One region of the Acetobacterium wieringae genome, then DNA from elsewhere that is predicted to be linked to it. Evidence: riboswitches for the same ligand, from Rfam matches in the RefSeq annotation. Region 1 holds a riboswitch; the other holds the start of a gene.
The links. Region 1 has a riboswitch for cyclic di-GMP ahead of CHL1_RS08950 (prepilin peptidase). Riboswitches for the same ligand answer to the same signal wherever they lie in the genome.
Positions count from the first base shown of each region.

Region 2: another riboswitch for cyclic di-GMP. It lies ahead of CHL1_RS05065 (flagellar hook-length control protein FliK); the one in region 1 lies ahead of CHL1_RS08950 (prepilin peptidase).

Region 1 covers NZ_CP097897.1:1,827,125-1,830,547, reverse strand. The annotation lists gene CHL1_RS08960 (DUF3793 family protein) at 1-283, opposite strand, end outside; gene CHL1_RS08955 (DUF2325 domain-containing protein) at 280-618, opposite strand; cyclic di-GMP riboswitch class I at 1,104-1,188, shown strand; cyclic di-GMP riboswitch class I at 1,268-1,352, shown strand; gene CHL1_RS08950 (prepilin peptidase) at 1,432-1,986, shown strand; gene CHL1_RS08945 (Flp family type IVb pilin) at 2,164-2,331, shown strand; gene CHL1_RS08940 (Flp family type IVb pilin) at 2,384-2,551, shown strand; gene CHL1_RS08935 (Flp family type IVb pilin) at 2,612-2,779, shown strand; gene CHL1_RS08930 (Flp family type IVb pilin) at 2,836-3,003, shown strand; gene CHL1_RS08925 (TadE/TadG family type IV pilus assembly protein) at 3,177-3,423, shown strand, end outside.
Region 2 covers NZ_CP097897.1:1,032,425-1,035,847, reverse strand. The annotation lists gene CHL1_RS05070 (flagellar hook assembly protein FlgD) at 1-59, opposite strand, end outside; gene CHL1_RS05065 (flagellar hook-length control protein FliK) at 73-1,515, opposite strand; cyclic di-GMP riboswitch class I at 1,904-1,988, opposite strand; gene CHL1_RS05060 (Na/Pi cotransporter family protein) at 2,117-3,423, opposite strand, start outside.

The sequences.
Region 1 (3,423 bases):
CCTCGGTACGATAACCAATGTCCTGAAGAAAGCTGTCCACCCGCGGACATGAAAAGTCTTTGAGCAGTCGACTTTGACGATAAACATAGATTAAAACCCGACTGGCATTTATCCTCAGTACCTCCAGATAAACCCCACGAGCATTCAACGTATTATTACACTGCTCCAGCTGCTCTGCGAGTTGGCAATAGCTGGTAAATGGATAACTGAATAAATTACCAGTTTTCATTCCGGCTAATGTAGGCGAACAGTGGCGTATCAATTCTCTCTCGAACTTGTTCATGACGACATCTTCCGGGTATGCGATTTTAAAACACAGCCATCGCAATTCTTACATTGAGCACAATGCTCCTCCAGAATGTTTCGTAATGCAGCCAAACTGCTGCTATGTGACCGTGCCAGGGGCAAATTTAGTCTTTTTGCCTCATCGGTCGCACAGTTTACCATTTTATGCGAAACCGTCCCAGTAAATAATACAATCAAATCTGGGACGCCGATTTTTTTTTTCATTGCACCCTGCATTTGGGTGAAAACCTTAGCCCGACAATCATATTCTTTGCATAAATCTTTATATTGATAAATCATGCGATCATTTCCGCCAATAATAACAATGCTCATTTGGTGCCCTCCATCCCCATGTGTTAGTTATAACTAACTGATTATAACTTATCACAATTCGGAGCAGCTGTCAATTATTTTTAAACATTTATTAAGGAATTATTATTGGTTTTTATGGCTGACTACAAAGCTCATATTTAAATATTATACCGCATAAATCAACATACAGTATTTTAAGCATTGACTTTATATTGATTAACAGTTTTCGCGAAATAACATTGATCATCAAAAAAACGGCTGCAACATTAGATTATTATAATACAATTGATGATTGATAATAATATCACAAAATTGCACAACAATATTAATCAAAAGTCGAGTGATGCACAAGAAACATCGGCGCATATAATGAATATCTTATATTTAATGTCAGTAGTAATCTATAGTATTTTGAGCAAAATATTACTGCTGCAAATATAATAAAAAAAATAATTCGCAAAATATTCACTTGACAATTGATAATATATGCCTTATCATGATGCCAATAGAATATTTAGCAAACTTATCGAAAGGTAAGGACGCAAAGCTTTAGGGTCTAAGTAATTATTTATATGACAGCCAGTTGCACAACCACATTTTTTAATGATGATTATAATGCAACGTGTCAATGCGTTGTTTTTTTATTCTATACGATTCAGTTGTTGGTCAATTTAATATTTGGCAAACTTATCGAAAGGTAAGGACGCAAAGCTATAGGGTCTAAATAAGTATTTATATGACAGCCAGTTGCAGATTATAGGTGTATTTAATTCGCCTTAATTGCAACGAGTAAATCGTTGCTTTTTTATTGCAAAAAACGAATGGAGGATACTGATGGATCAATTACTGATAACTGCAGAAGTTTTTATAATTGGAGCAGTGACGGGAGTATTAATGAAAAAAACGACTGATTATTTAGTCAGACAGCGAGTCAAGACCTTGACCAACCATCAGTTATCCGGTAGTGTTACAGATACAATATTTTGGGCGATGCTTAACGCAACCATCTGGTTAGTCTTTGTAAAACTCAACGGACTTGAACCAAAAACATTGGAATGTATGTTGCTCTTTTCAATCTGTGTCATTCTTTCTGCTGTAGACATCAGCATTAAAAAAATCCCCAATGAGCTGGTATTAATGACGATATTCGTGGGCGGTGCCTTCATCATTACCGGGCAACCGATTGCCAGTATTGGAATGAATATCTTTGGTTTAGTAATTGGTTTTATTATATTCTTTTTACCAGCAATAATTGGAAAGGGCGCTGGTTGGGGAGACGTAAAATATGCCTGCTGCGGTTGGTTTTTGTTTGGGTGTTTATGGAATAATTTCTGCGATTATGATAATGACTTTTTTTCTGATGATCTATACAGCATACCTGATCATTAGACGAAAAGGTAATTTGAAATCAAAGGTCGCCCTGGGACCATTTATGGCTTCCAGTTTTGTATCCGTATTAATTTTAAATCTTATCAACACAAATCATCTGATAGATTTTGGAATGTTGTTTTAAAGCAAGTTTACTTGGTAACGATTACGAAAAATTTTTAAAAGGGAGAAGAAAAAATGAAAAAAGGATTATCACGCATGATCAGAGAAGAAGATGGACAGGGCATGGTTGAATATGGCTTAATTATCGCAGGGATTGCATTGGCTGCCATTGCCGCCATTTGGCTGCTGGGGCCGCAAATCGGGCAAATGTTTACAGATATCGGCACTCAGTTAGCAGCATAATGATTCTAATTAGTTTGACTAACAAATATAAAATATTGAAGGAGAAACTGAAATGAGAAATCAATTGATGCACATGATCAGAGAAGAAGACGGACAGGGTATGGTTGAGTATGGCTTGATTATTGCCGGGATTGCATTGGCTGCCATTGCCGCCATTTGGCTGCTGGGGCCGCAAATCAGTCAATTCTTTACGGATATCGGCACGCAGATGGCTGCATAATGAAGTAGACTGTTCAAGAAATTAAGCACGATTTAAAAAAATTTAAAGGAGAAGAAAGAAATGAAAAACGGATTGTCACGCATGATCAGAGAAGAAGATGGACAGGGTATGGTTGAGTACGGTTTGATTATTGCCGGGATTGCATTGGCTGCCATTGCTGCCATCTGGTTACTGGGTCCACAAATTGGTCAGTTCTTTACCGATATCGGTACTCAATTAGCGGCTTAAACGATAATAGATCAATAGAAATTTATCGAAGATACTAAATAAAAGGAGAAAATAAAATGAAAAACGGATTATCACACATGATTAGAGAAGAAGATGGACAGGGTATGGTTGAGTATGGTTTGATTATTGCCGGGATTGCATTGGCTGCCATTGCTGCCATCTGGTTACTGGGCCCTCAAATTGGTCAATTCTTTACGGATATCGGAACCCAATTAGCAGCATAAAGCCTACAGGTAGTTATTGTGTTTACTGTGAAGAAACCAGTGGCATATTGGCAACGTCAAAGTGGAGATTTCTGCCGGACGTAATCAATATGCCTTTTTTAGTCGGTTAAACGATCTGCTCCAGTTACAGTTAAATAAATCAGATCTTCAGGATGAATGATCAGGGAGGAAAAATGTTTGCAAACATAATCAAACGGTTTAAAAAAGAAGACGGGCAAGCAATTGTTGAGCTTGCGATCACCCTGCCAATTTTGATTATGATTTTGTGCGCAATCATCGATTTTGGTTGGCTGTTTATGAATCAGAACAGTATTGATTATGCCGCAAGAGAAGGCGCACGCTATGCAATCGTACATTCTACTAGTAAAGTGGCGATAGAAGAGCATATTCGGATAATTGCTCCTGAGAACATTGCCGACA
Region 2 (3,423 bases), 790 kb from region 1:
GTTGTTGCTGATGTCGTTGCTGCAGTACTTAAATAATTATTAATACTATCAATCGCCATTATATTTTCCTCCTTAAATCAAGTAATTCACACGGTGGTTGGTATAGTTCTGGAGATTCTGGGGAATTAATACCGGTTCGTCTTCATCACCATTTGTTGTGATGCTGTTTAATACCCCGCTGTTTTTAATAAACCGTTCTCTTAACAGAGCCTGATTTTGATTTTGATTGGGATCAGAACCATTGTTCATCATAAATGCTGCGTTCTGACTATCGCCACTTTGTTCTACCGGGGTATTTAAGTGCACCGTTTCCACTTGAACATTCTGAAGCGCCAAACCTCTAACCAATTGATTAATTTGTTTTCCCAACAGTTTTTGGGTTTCCTGGCTGACAGCCATAATATCAATGATCAGTTTTCCCTGATCGTAACTCAATTTGACATCAATATCGCCTAAATTATCTGGTGACAGGGTCATTTGAAATACCATGGGCTTGTTGGGTTCGAAATTCTGAAGAATTTTCTGCTGAACCTGCTGAGCGACCTCTGTTTTGGTCGTTACTTGAACTTCTGCGCTTTTGTTTGAATTAACCCCGGCCATATTAATTTCCTGAACACCATTTTCACCCAAACTCTGTTTTTCTGTTTGATTGATCTGGTTGGTTTGAACATCGATTTTAAATTGATCGGCCTCAGATTCTTCCGTTAAAACAGGTTTGTTTGCTCCATCAACCGCAATTTCAGATTTGTTTTCCAACGGTTGATTACCCTGTAGTTGTTGGCTTTCATCAACGGTCTGTAAATCAGAACCATCGACTTTGATTGACTGGCTAACCAATTCCTGATCCGGGTTGCGTCTATTGGTTGTAACATCAACTAAATCCAACTCAGACCCAACGGTTTTTTGCAACTCCGGTTCGCCTTTAATTTCGAAAACCGTTCCATCATTCAAACGTTCACTGTTTTGCACCACTACCGGTGTGACTTCTTCCCTGATTTCTTCAAACGGTAACATACCTTCTAACGCAGGTGACAGTAATGGCTGACTACTCTCCGTTGTCACGGTGAGCATTTGCCCCTGTTCACCCATAGCTTCCGGCTCTTCAACTCCTTGAATACCTAATTTCAGGTTAAGCCTTGTCAGCGCTGTTTCGATACCTCCCTGAAAACTCTGGATAGCCATTAACTGTGTTGAATCCAGTGTTGATAAAGAACTTGTTCCCCGTTCTTCATCGCTTTTTTGCTCCGCAATCTTTGGTTCTTCAACTTGATCATCAACAGTCGTGACTTCACCATCTTTTACCAATGTTTGATCGCTTTGCCGTCGATTGTTTTCCGCAATCGATTTGGCTTCCCGCTGATTCTTTCGAACCTTCTCCGCATGATGATCCGCATGGTTGATCGTCTGTTTTGACTGATCCAGCAAATCCTTAAATTGGGCGCTTTTTTCATGTCCGCTTGTCTGACTGGTGGATGGATTTTCTGATTGTCCACTCATCCCTCTCAATCCTGCCATTGTCGACCTTCCTGTCGCTTGAAACTCTAAATTCATTGCCTACCTCCCTTCGTAAATTTGATTATTACCGATACACAATCATACCGCTAACATGATCGAACAATTCAAATTGTTCGTTTATTATAACAGCCGAAACGGCTGTGATAATCATATGTATACTATATAAGCCAAAATAACCGCAGTAAACATCTAAATCACAAATTAAATTGGATCTTAAGAAAACTCCTATTTTAAATAACAATTATTCCCGCTAAAAGAATCTTTCCTGAAAAACAAACCGGCCATTATTATATAACAGTCAAGGAAAACCCTGCAACTCATTTTATGGTTAATTTCTGACAAAAAAAGCAGCGACAATACCGCTGCTCATTATGGTTATAACCATCTTAATTGCAACTGGCTGTCATGTACCATTGTATTTAGACCCTGTAGTTTTGCGTCCTTACTTTTCAATAAGTATGCCAATATTAGGTTGTTATAATATTACGATATAATCCTCTCATTGTCAATGAAAATATTACTTTTCTTAAGGTAAATTTCTTGTAAATACCTCTATTTAGCTGTATTTATCTATGTTACGACCCTATCTGGTTGGTTGTATTTATTGCTGACTATCTTCCATTTCATTGTCATAATCATCTTTGGCAATCAACCCCTGATGCAGTTTTAAGCCCAAAATACCCTGGGCAATGTTCGAGGCATGATCACCAACCCGTTCAATATTGGTCAACAGATCCAGAAAAATGACTCCGGCATAAGGATTGCAGATTCCCTCGTTAAGGCGACGGATGTGGTCATCCTTTAAGCTTTCTGTCATTTCATCAATTTCTTCTTCTTCATCAAGAATTTTATAGCATAAGCTTGACTCTTCTGTTTCCATTAATTCTACCATATCCCTGAGGGTGTTGGAAGTCAAACTGATTAAATTTAACACTTCCTGATTGGCAATATCACTAAAGATGATTTTGTTAGTCGCCCGCATTTCAGCCAGCTCCCCGATATTCATGGCATGATCGCCAATTCGCTCCAGATCATGGCTCCCTTTCATGACAAAGGCCAGGCGGTCATTTTCTTCTTCTGACATATTTTCGTTTGAAAGCTTAACCGAGTATTCCACGATGCCCTGTTGAAATTCATCAATGCGTTCTTCCCGCTTGATTATTTCTTCAACCAGCTTTTCATTCCCATCCATGATGGATTCACAGGCAATTTTAAAATTCTTAAAACTCATTTCGGCCAGGCGATTTGTTTCTTTGACAACCTGACCTAAAGCAACGGAAGGATTATTGAGCAATCGATCATCCAATTGCAATCCTTTTTCTTCTTCTTTCTCCGGATAGATCCGATCCAGAAAGGTGACAAAATAACCAATCAGGGGAAATAACACAATGGTGTTGGCTACATTAAAAAAGGTATGCGCCATGGCAATTTGTCTTGCCACATTAGGAACCACCTCACCACTGCTACTGATAAATACGCCGGAAATACCGACAATGAATTCATAAATGGGATTAGTCGCCATGATGCTGTCCATTCCGACCAACAGGATCATCACCCAGATAGCTCCAAATACATTAACAAACAGGTGGATAAAGGCCGCTTTTTTTGCAGCTGTGGAGGTACCAATGCAGGAAATCAGAGCGGTCACACAGGTTCCAATATTGGTACCTATTAAAATGGGAATACAGATTTGGATCGCACCGGTTCCGCCAATACTGGCAAATACCCCTGACAAAGCCAGTGCCTGGAGCAAACCAATGGAGGCACTACTGCTTTGTATGATACCAGTGATCAGGGTTCCGATCAGAACTCCCAGTAGTGGATTCTTTCCATAGGTTGACAACAGATAAATGAAATCCTCACTCTCCCGGAGTGGCTCCATTGCCGTTGACATCGCAGCGATACCAA